DNA from 2 places in the Clostridium sp. LS3 genome. Region 2 is predicted to be linked to the other one. Evidence: a T-box and tRNA genes for the amino acid it is inferred to sense, from the RefSeq annotation. Region 2 holds a T-box; the other holds one or more tRNA genes.
What was found. A T-box is a leader RNA that pairs with one kind of tRNA and senses whether it is charged. The one in region 2 lies ahead of pheS (phenylalanine--tRNA ligase subunit alpha), so its partner is inferred to be a tRNA-Phe.
Positions count from the first base shown of each region.

Region 1: it has a tRNA-Phe gene. The T-box ahead of pheS (phenylalanine--tRNA ligase subunit alpha) is inferred to sense a tRNA for this amino acid. The anticodon was not compared.

Region 1 covers NZ_CM143921.1:3,766,539-3,772,430, forward strand. Annotated here, with positions in the region: gene ACZJV1_RS17740 (C40 family peptidase) at 1-328, opposite strand, end outside; gene ACZJV1_RS17745 (hypothetical protein) at 603-908, opposite strand; tRNA gene ACZJV1_RS17750 (tRNA-Pro) at 1,034-1,109, shown strand; gene ACZJV1_RS17755 (HAD family hydrolase) at 1,529-2,170, shown strand; gene ACZJV1_RS17760 (peptidylprolyl isomerase) at 2,215-2,961, opposite strand; gene bcp (thioredoxin-dependent thiol peroxidase) at 3,138-3,590, shown strand; tRNA gene ACZJV1_RS17770 (tRNA-Phe) at 3,807-3,882, opposite strand; rRNA gene rrf (5S ribosomal RNA) at 3,888-4,004, opposite strand; rRNA gene ACZJV1_RS17780 (23S ribosomal RNA) at 4,060-5,892, opposite strand, start outside.
Region 2 covers NZ_CM143921.1:2,389,524-2,395,415, forward strand. Annotated here, with positions in the region: gene pheT (phenylalanine--tRNA ligase subunit beta) at 1-1,090, opposite strand, end outside; gene pheS (phenylalanine--tRNA ligase subunit alpha) at 1,109-2,128, opposite strand; T-box leader at 2,177-2,404, opposite strand; gene ACZJV1_RS11205 (TrmH family RNA methyltransferase) at 2,472-3,257, opposite strand; gene ACZJV1_RS11210 (potassium channel family protein) at 3,272-3,940, opposite strand; gene ACZJV1_RS11215 (TrkH family potassium uptake protein) at 3,955-5,295, opposite strand; gene rplT (50S ribosomal protein L20) at 5,598-5,892, opposite strand, start outside.

The sequences.
Region 1 (5,892 bases), 1.4 Mb from region 2:
TATATAGCTCTCTTAACCTTTTTCCTAATACTTCCTCTTTTTCTGAAATTTCAGTTTTTGAATTTTCAATTTCTTTCTTTGTGTTTTGAACTTCATCCTTAATAGATTCCATTTGCTTCTTATTATTTTCAACCTTTTCAGCTAATGGTGCTATTTGTTCATTTAAACTATATATCTTACCTTGAATATCTTCTATCTTCTTATTTATTTCGTTATACTCTTGTTGATTTTTTTCTATTACCTCCTGATTTGGAGTAGCAAAAACCGGCGTGACTGAAGTTATTGTTAAAGCACCTGCTATAACAATTGATAAAATCTTCTTTTTCATAAGTGTTTGGTCCTTAGACCATCCCCCTCTCCCTATATGATTTATTACCATTATAACACTTATGGAAAGCTTGGACAATGGTAATTTTTAAAAAATGAGATATTTAGACCATGTAAATGTATACTATACATATGTAGATAAGTCTTGGTTATCCATATATAACCATGATTACCTAGTTTTCATTATAATTATATGCTATTTATAACCATCATTATTATAATTTTATAAATAAATTATTAAAAATTTATTTATAAAAAGGTATAGGAATATATTTCTATATATTCCTATACCTTTTTGAAGACTTACTTTGTACTAAAGATGAAATAGATACAATTACTATAAATAAAATTATTATATACTTAGATTGATTTGGTAAAATATAATCAGCTATTCCTAATACAACACCTAATGCTCCTATAGATATATTAAATATTCCGTTAACCTTCATAAACTTATCAATATCACTATAAACTCCACTATTGCTTAATAGCTTTTTAGTCTTTTTGCTCTTTAATGATAATAATCCCATTAATATAAAGCCTATGCTTCCCAAAATAATTACTATAGTACTTCCTCTCATTAATTTGTTCCTCCTAAATATATATAATATCTATATATATTAAAACAACAGAAAAATAATTTCAACATTTTATTTTTAAAACTGTTGACATAGCAGGTTATAATTACTATAATTATAATGTACTTCGGGGTGTGGCGCAGATGGGAGCGCGCGTGGTTTGGGACCATGAGGTCGCAGGTTCAATCCCTGTCACCCCGACCATAAAAAAATCCTCTCTATTATTGAGAGGATTTTTTATTTTATTTATTATTTCTTACTTATTAAGTATAATAATTTTTAATTTTAAGTAAATTTTATTTTAATATTTGTATTTTAAATTATATATAGATATACTATATTAATTGCAATCCATATAGTCATTAACTTCTTTAAGTTTATCTTCAAACCCAATAGATTTACAAGAAATTAATACTATAGGAATTATTGATATATAAACACACAATATTAATATCAACATAAATCTTATCCCCTTTTCAAAATTCTAATTACAATACTTATATGAAAGAGGAGTCATAATTGTTAAAATTTTTATATACTACTAAAATAATATAAATTAACATAATATTTAACTTATTATAATATTATGTTAAATAACACTTGAAGGAGGTAGTCATAAATATATGGATAATATACAAGCAGTTATATTTGATTTAGATGGAACACTAATAGACTCAATGGGAATATGGGCTCAAATAGATGAAGAATATTTAAGTAAGTTTGGTTATAATGTTCCTGATAATCTTCAAGAAAAAATAACTCATCTTACTCTTACTGAAACAGCTATCTATTTTAAAAACAATTTTAATATAGATAGCAGCATAGAAGATATTATATCTACATGGCATGAAATGGCCTTTTATCATTATTCTAATACAATTAAACTAAAAGATGGTGTAGTAGAGTATTTAACTTTACTAAAACAAAAAGGTGTGAAAATCGCCTTAGCAACTAGTAATTCTATACCCCTACTAGAGGTAACACTTAAGAGAAATAATATATACCACTTTTTTGATTCAATAACTACAACAGAAGAAGTAAAAAAATCAAAAGATAATCCCGACATATATTTACTATCTGCCAAAAAACTTAATGTTGATCCAAATAAGTGTTTAGTTTTTGAAGATATAGTACAAGCTGTTAAAGGGGCAAAGCTTGCAGGCATGAAAGTGTTTGCTATTTATGATAAAGCATCTGAAAATCAAAAGGAAGCCTTAATAAATATAGCTGATAAATACATATTAAGCTTTAATGAATTACTATAAAAAATAAAGGAATTGACATCAATTCCTTTATTTTTTATACTTTATTATGCTCTAGTAACTACGTATTTCTTTTCTAATTCTTTAACAACATCTAAATACTTTCTTTGTTGCATTTCTTGTAGTAATGTATTTACAATTTGATCCTTAACTTCATCAAATAGCATTTCTTTACCTTCATTTTTCTCTTCAACATTTATCAAATGATAGCCAAATTGAGTTTGAACAGAATCACTTACAACACCTATTTCTAAGTTAAATGCAGCTTCTTCAAATTCTGGAACCATCATACCTCTACCAAAAGCTCCAAGGTTTCCTCCTTGCTCCTTAGATGGGCAAGTTGAATATTTAACAGCAGCTTCTTCAAATGTAATTTCATTTGAATCAATTTCGCTTTTAATTTTATCACAAAGTTCTTTTGAATCAACTAATATATGTTTTGCTGTAACTGCTGGTTGTTGAGTAAAAACATTCTTATTATTATTATAATAATCTAAAGCATCCTCATCTGTAACAGTAACTTCTAATAATAATTTATTTATTGTTAATTGAGTTAAAATATCTTTTTCTGCCTGTTTTACATTTTCTCTATACTCTTCTGTAGAGTCTATATTTAATTCCTTACCTAGCATGTTTATTAGTTCAAAAGAAACCATTTGCTCTAATAATTGTTTTTTTGCTTCTACTGTTTTAAAGTATTCTCTTCTTTCTGCTGGGTATTTCATAATTACTGCTTGTAAATCAGACTCTTTTATTTCTCTTCCTGCTATCGTAGCCAAAATTTTATCTTCCATTAAAATATCTCCTTTAAATAAAAATTTGTTAACATAGTTAATTATACCAGAGTTTATATTAAAATATATATGATTTATTAATTTAATATAAATTTACGATTAAATTAGTATTACTTGTTGATAATAATTATTAGTAGTATTATAATTAAATAAACTTTATAAGGAGGATGTTTTTAATGGAATTAGGAAAATTAGCACCAGATTTTACACTTATGGGATCTGATGGAAAAGAACATAAATTAAGTGACTATAGAGGAAAAAAAGTAATAGTATATTTTTATCCTAAGGATAATACTCCGGGATGCTCTACAGAAGCCTGTGATTTTAGAGATAATATAACTGAAATAAGTGATTTAAATGCTATAGTTCTTGGTATAAGTAAAGATAACTTAAACTCACATAATAAATTTATTGAAAAATTTAACTTACCATTTGTTTTATTAAGTGATGAAGAAAAAGTTGTTTGCCAGCTATATGATGTTATTAAAGAAAAAAATATGTATGGTAAAAAAGTTTTAGGAATAGAAAGAAGTACTTTCATTATTGATGAAAATGGAATTCTAATAAATGAATTTAGAAAAGTTAAAGTTAAAGGTCATGTAGATGCCTTATTAGAATTTATTAAATAAAAAAAGTCGCCAAGGCGAGCTTGTCGAGGCGTCGACTTTTTCAGCGCATGTGAATTTCCGAAGCTTGCCTGAGGAAAATCTTGTAAGCGCACTATATTCATATTTTTACTCTTTAGGCGATACCTAAATACCTTACAGTAGTTATTCATAATAAATATAAAAATATAATTTCCTAAAGAGTAAAAAAGCACTAACAAATGTTAGTGCTTTTTTATCTGGTGGCTCGACCAGGAATCGAACCAGGGACACGAGGATTTTCAGTCCTCTGCTCTACCGACTGAGCTATCGAGCCATATAACCTGGCAACGTTCTACTCTCCCACACAGTTTCCCATGCAGTACCATCGACGCTGTAGAGCTTAACTTTCCTGTTCGGAATGGAAAGGAGTGTTTCCTCTACGCCATCATCACCAGATATCAGAGTGTTCTCTGAAAATTGCACATGAATTACAGCCAAAATCTTTTAATTATTGGTCAAGCCCTCGACCTATTAGTATCAGTCAGCTAAATATGTTACCACACTTACACCTCTGACCTATCAACCTTGTGTTCTTCAAGGGGTCTTACTAGCTTATGCTATGGGAAATCTCATCTTGAGGGGGGCTTCACGCTTAGATGCTTTCAGCGTTTATCCCTTCCCGACTTAGCTACCCAGCCATGCTCTTGGCAGAACAACTGGTGCACCATAGGTCAGTCCATCCCGGTCCTCTCGTACTAAGGACAGCTCCTCTCAAATTTCCTACGCCCGCGACGGATAGGGACCGAACTGTCTCACGACGTTCTGAACCCAGCTCGCGTGCCGCTTTAATGGGCGAACAGCCCAACCCTTGGGACCTACTACAGCCCCAGGATGCGACGAGCCGACATCGAGGTGCCAAACCTCCCCGTCGATGTGGACTCTTGGGGGAGATCAGCCTGTTATCCCCGAGGTAGCTTTTATCCGTTGAGCGATGGCCCTCCCACGAGGTACCACCGGATCACTAAGCCCGACTTTCGTCCCTGCTCCACTTGTGGGTGTCGCAGTCAGGCTCCCTTCTGCCTTTGCACTCTTCGAACGATTTCCGACCGTTCTGAGGGAACCTTTGGGCGCCTCCGTTACTTTTTTGGAGGCGACCGCCCCAGTCAAACTGCCCACCTAACAATGTCCCGTCACCAGATTCATGGCGTCCGGTTAGAATCCCAATACTGTCAGGGTGGTATCCCAAGGATGACTCCACTAAGGCTGACGCCCTAGCTTCTCAGTCTCCCACCTATCCTGTACAGACAATATCGAAACTCAATGCTAAGCTACAGTAAAGCTCTACGGGGTCTTTCCGTCCAATCGCGGGTAGCGAGCATCTTCACTCGCACTACAACTTCGCCGGATTTGCAGTTGAGACAGTGCCCAAGTCATTACGCCATTCGTGCGGGTCAGAACTTACCTGACAAGGAATTTCGCTACCTTAGGACCGTTATAGTTACGGCCGCCGTTTACTGGGGCTTAAGTTCACACCTTCGCTTGCGCTAAGTGTTCCCCTTAACCTTCCAGCACCGGGCAGGCGTCAGCCCCTATACATCAGCTTACGCTTTAGCAGAGACCTGTGTTTTTGCTAAACAGTTGCTTGGGCCTATTCTCTGCGGCCTGCTCTCGCAGGCACCCCTTCTCGCGAACTTACGGGGTCAATTTGCCTAGTTCCTTAACTGCAATTCTTCCGATGGCCTTAGGATTCTCTCCTCATCTACCTGTGTCGGTTTGCGGTACGGGCACTACTTCTCTCTCTAGATGCTTTTCTTGGAAGCATGGAATCAGATACTTCGGCCAAATTGGCCTTCCCCATCACACCTCAGAATTGTTAAGACGGATTTTCCTGTCTTAACTCCCTAAATGCTTAGACTAGCATTTCCAATCGCTAGCACATCCTATCCTTCTCCGTCACACCATCGATAATAACGATAATAGTGGTATTGGAATATCAACCAATTGTCCATCACCTACGCCTTTCGGCCTCGGCTTAGGTCCCGACTAACCCTGGGCGGACGAGCCTTCCCCAGGAAACCTTAGATTTTCGGCCTGTAAGATTCTCACTTACATCTCGCTACTAATGCCAACATTCTCACTCGTAATCAGTCCACCGCTCCTTACGGTACGACTTCAGCCCGATTACGACGCTCCTCTACCGCTCAAGTTAAACTTGAACCCGTAGCTTCGGTGGTAAGTTTGAGCCCCGGACATTTTCGGCGCAGGATCTCTCGACTAGTGAGCTATTACGCACTCTTTAAATGAGTGGCTGCTTCTAAGCCAACATCCTAGTTGTCTTAGAAAT
Region 2 (5,892 bases):
ATCTTGATGAACTTTCAGTTCTTAAATTAAGTTTTTTAGAATTAACTCTTATATTTGTTCCATCAAAATTTGCACATTCAAAGATAACTTCAGTTGTATCTTCTTTAATTTCTGAGTTTAATCCACCCATTATTCCTGCTAAAGCTATAGTTTTGTCTCCATCTTTTATACATAAGAAACTAGAATCTAAATTTCTTTCAATTTCATCTAATGTTACAAAAACTTCTCCATCTTTAGCTCTCTCTACAACGATTTTACCACTTTCTATTTCTCTTGCATCAAAAGCATGCATAGGCTCCCCAAGTTCTAACATTACAAAATTAGTTATGTCAACTATATTATTTATAGGTCTAACTCCTGCTTCTAATAATCTTTCTTGCATCCAACCTGGCGATGGCATAACTTTAACATTTTTAACGCCTCTTGCCATATATCTTCTACATAAAGAGTCATTAACTTCAACTTTAAGCTTATCATTAATATTTTCAGAATTCTTTGCTTCATAATTAAAACTAGGCATCTTATATGATTTTCCAAGAGTTGCTGCAGTTTCTCTAGCCATTCCAACTATACTTAAGCAATCTGGTCTATTTGAAGTTATTTCAAAATCTAATATTGATTTATTAAGACCTAAATACTCTTTTATATCCATTCCAAGAGGTGCATCTTTAGGTAATATCATAAGGCCATGAACAGGCTCATCACCAGCTATTCCAAGTTCTTCTTCTGAACAGAACATACCGTTAGATACTACTCCTCTTAGCTTACCTTTTTTTATTTCAGTTCCATCTGCTAAAATTGATTTATGAAGAGCAACTGGTACTACGTCTTCTTCTTTCATATTTGTTGCAGCTGTAACAATTTGAATATTTTCAGCTAATCCTATATCAACTTGACAAACCTTTAATTTATCAGCATCTGGATGTGTAGTTATCTCAACAATTTTTCCAGTAACTACATTTTTAATTGTATCGCCTTGAGTAATAACTTCTTCTACTGCTGAACCTGATAATGTTAATCTATCTCCAAGTTCTTTTGCATCTATATTTACTTCAACATAATCTTTTAACCAATTAAATGGTACTTTCATCTCTTTTACCTCCTATAATTAAAATTGATTTAAAAATCTCATATCACTTTCGTATAATAGTCTGATATCATCTATTCCATATTTAAGCATAACCATTCTATCAACTCCAAATCCGAAGGCAAATCCGCTATAAACTTCTGGATCTATACCACAATTTCTTAACACCTCTGGATGAACCATTCCGCAACCTAAAAGTTCTATCCAACCGCTTCCTTTACAAACTCTACATCCTTTACCTTCACAAACAAAGCAAGTTGCATCCATTTCTGCTGAAGGTTCTGTAAATGGAAAGTGGTGAGGTCTAAATTTAGTCTTAACTTTATCTCCAAACATCTTCTTTGCAAAAAGTTCTAAAGTACCTTTTAAATCTGCAAAAGTTACTCCCTTATCAATAACCAATCCTTCCATTTGATAGAATATTGGTGAGTGCGTTGCATCAACTGCATCTGATCTATAAACCTTACCTGGTGCTATCATCTTTATAGGAGGTGCTTGATTTTCCATAACTCTAATTTGAACTGGGGAAGTTTGAGTTCTTAATACTAAATTATCATTTATATAAAAAGTATCTTGCTCACTTCTTGCTGGATGATCTTTTGGAATATTTAAAGCTTCAAAATTATAATGATCTAACTCAACTTCTGGTCCTTCTTCTACTGTAAAGCCCATTGATATAAAGATATTTTTCATACTTTCTAAAGTTAAATCTAGAGGATGTCTCTTACCAATTAAATTTTTCTTTCCTGGTAATGATACATCTATAACTTCAGATGCTAATTTAGCATTTTTTTCTTTTTCTTTAATACCTTTTGCTATTTCTTCAATCTTATCTTCAACTTCTTTTTTTACTACATTTACAAGTTTCCCTACTATTGGTCTCTCCTCTTGAGATAATGCTCCCATACCTCTTAATATAGTAGTTAGTTCTCCTTTTTTACCTAAATATCTAACTCTTATTTCTTCTAATTCTGAGCTAGTATTTACATTTGTTAATTCTTTAAATGCATTTTCTTTAATAGAAATTAACTTTTCTTGCATCTTATATTTCCTCCTTTTTTGATAAAAATAAAAAACTTCGCCCCCTATAAAAGGGACGAAGTACCGCGTTACCACCCTAATTGGTTTATAAATTTTATAAATTTAAAACCCAACTCAAATTTAAATAACGGTTAAAACCGCTAGAAACTACTATTACTTTCATCTCTAGGACTCCTGAGGGAACTTCAATATAAACTTCTTTAAAATGGTTTCCAGTCTTAGACCACTTCTCCCTGAAAAGTCCTTTATATCTACTTTCTCATTCTCAGTCTTTATATATTCAATTTACAATCTATTATACAAATAAACTTAGTTAATTTCAATAGTAAGTTTCTAATTATTTCTATATTAAATTTTGTCTTACTTTTTCAAATAAAATTATTGATGTTGCTATTGCTACATTTAAAGATTCTGCTCCTCCTGGCATTGGAATTTTAACTTTCTTATTTGCTAAGTTAAAAAGTTCATTGCTTATTCCATTTCCCTCATTGCCTACAGCTAACATTATCTTTCCTTTTAGATCTTCTTCAAAAAAGTTTTTAGATTCTTCAAGAGATGTTGTTACTAAACTAACACCACTTTCTTGAAGCTTTTTTATAATATTAAATTCTTCATCATCATAAAAAATTGGAACATAAAATATAGAGCCCATTGTAGATCTTATTGTCTTATCATTATATATGTCAACAGTTCCTTTAGTTAATATTATCCCAGCTACTCCAGCTGCGTGAGCTGTTCTTATTATGGTTCCTAAATTACCGGGGTCTTGAACTTTATCACATACTAAGAAAAATTCACCATCTAAATCTACGGAAATTTGCTTATTTTTTACTACAGCAAGAATTCCCTGAGGATTTTCTGTAGAAGCTAATTGTGAAAATAAATTTTTTTCTAAAACAAAAATTTTATCCTCTGCTATAAATTCCTTTAATAAGGTACTTGACTCTAATATATCTTTATCTCTTTCAGATAAAACTATAAACTCTATTTCCATACGGGCTTTTACGGCTTCTTCAATTAAACGAAGTCCCTCTAAAATAAACTTACCCTCTTTTTGTCTAAATCTTCTTTCCTTAAGCTTTTTTGTAGACTTAAATAAATTATTTTCTTTACTTTCTATATAAATCAAAAATTTGCACCTCGTTAGTTTGATTTAGCTATCATACCTTCTAATCTATTTAAATCTTCAGCTGATCCTATAGCAACAATTACATCATTATTTTCTATTATATCATCAGCTGCTGGTGATAAATTAACTTCATCATCTCTTTTAATTGCCATAACGTTTATTCCATACTTACTTCTAAGTCTTAATTCATTTAAAGTTTTACCAGCCCATTCAGATAAAACTTGAATTTCCATAACACTATAATCTGCTGATAACTCTATATAATCTAAAATACTAGCTGAAACTAAATTGTGGGCAACTCTTACTCCCATATCCTTTTCAGGTAGTATAACTCTATCTGCTCCAATTTTATAAAGAACCTTTGCATGTAAATCACTATGGCCTTTAGCAATAATATATTTAACTCCAAGTTCTTTAACTAATAATGTAGCCATTATACTTGATTGTATATTATCTCCTATTGTAACCACTGCTACATCAAAATTCCTAATTCCTAAAGATCTTAAGGCATTTTCATCCGTTGCATCTAGTTGTGCAGCATGTGTAACACTATCTGATATTTCTTGTACTATATCTTCATCTTTATCTATTGCTAGTACATCATTTCCTAAAGAATATAAAGTTTTTGCTATTGAAGATCCAAATCTTCCAAGTCCTATAATTACAAATTGCTTATTAGACAATTAAATCCATCTCCTTAACCAATTAAAATTTTTCCTTCTGGATATTTATATCCAGATTTTTTACCTTTTCTAGTTAATGCCAACATTACAGTAAGAGGGCCAACTCTTCCAAAATACATCATAAGCATAATTAAAACTTTACCAATAGAACTTAAATTTGGAGTAAGTCCTAATGTTAGACCTACGGTTCCAAATGCAGATGTTGTTTCATATAATAAATCTATAAAGCTTGCACCAACCTCAGTATATGATAAAATCATTGTTGCAAATATTACTAATGATACACCTATAAATAATAAAGTAAATGCTTTATAAACAGCTTCTTTAGTAAATCTTCTTCCAAAACCCTCTGCATCTTCTCTTCCTTTTATTACGGAAATAACTGTTAATACTAATATACCAAAAGTTACTGTCTTTAATCCACCAGCAGTTGAGCCTGGAGATCCTCCAATAAACATTAAAATTACAGTTAAAAATTTACTTGCTAATGTCATTCCACTAGTTGATACACTATTAAATCCAGCAGTTCTTGGACTTACTGATGCAAAAAATGAATTTAAAAGCTTATCTTTAAAATTCATATTTGCTATGGTTTCTGGGTTAGTGTATTCAAATATTAACATTAAAATAGCACCACCAAATACTAATATAGCTGTTGTTATTATTACTAATTTGGAATGAAGAGATAACTTTTTTATTCCTTTAAACTCATATATTTCTAATAAAACTGTAAACCCTAAACCACCTATTATTATTAATGCACTTATTACTAAAATAACTACACTATTACTTGAATACCCAACAAGACTTTTTCCAAATAAATCAAACCCAGCGTTACAAAAAGCAGATATTGAATGGAAAACGCTATAAAAAGCGCCTTTTGCAATTCCATACTCTGGAACAAATTGAGTTGATAATAATAGAGCTCCAAAAAATTGAACTGAGACCGTAAATACTAATACATATTGTACCATTTTTACAAGTCCTTGAATAGAATATGTATTCATAGCTTCTTGCATTACAAGTCTTTCCCTTAGAGTTATTTTTTTACCTAATATTAAAGATATTAATACTGCAAAAGACATAAACCCTAGACCACCAACTTCAATTAAAGTCATAATAACAGTTTGCCCAAAAGTACTCCAGTGGGTACTAGTATCTAATGTTATAAGACCTGTTACGCATACTGCTGAAGTAGATGTAAAAATAGCATCCAAAAAATTAGTTGGCTTCCCACTACTAGATGAAATAGGTAATGAAAGTATGGTTCCACCTATAAAAATAACTACTAAAAAGCCTAATGCCAATATTTGAACTCCATTTAACTTAATTTTACTTTTTAAACTAAATTGCATATCCTCCACCTCTTAGATATACTAAAATTTTATACTAATTATTATACACTATTTTTAATATATTATTATATTTATCTATAAAAAAAGTCGCCAAGGCGAGCTTGCCGAGCCGTCGACTTTTTCTCGTGCATATGCATTTCCTAAGCTTGTCTGAGGAAAATCTTGCACGCGCACTATATTCATATTTTTTACTCTTTAGGAAATAGCTTTAATAGCTAAATATCTTAGAATAGTTATCCACAATAAATTTAGAAATATAATTCCCTAAAGAGTAAAAAATGCGACCATATGGCCGCAGTAGATTATTTGTTTATTTGGCTTTTTGCTACTTCTACTAAATCTGCAAATGCCTTAGGATCATTTATAGCTATTTCTGATAACATTTTTCTGTTCATGTCTATTCCAGCTAATTTGATACCATTTATGAATTTTGAATATGAAAGACCATTCATTCTTGTAGCAGCGTTAATTCTTGCTATCCATAATCTTCTAAAATCTCTCTTTTTTAATCTTCTTCCAACATAAGCGTTTCTTAAAGCTCTTATTACTGATTCGTTAGCAGTTTTAAATAATCTGCTCTTTCCACCATAATAACCT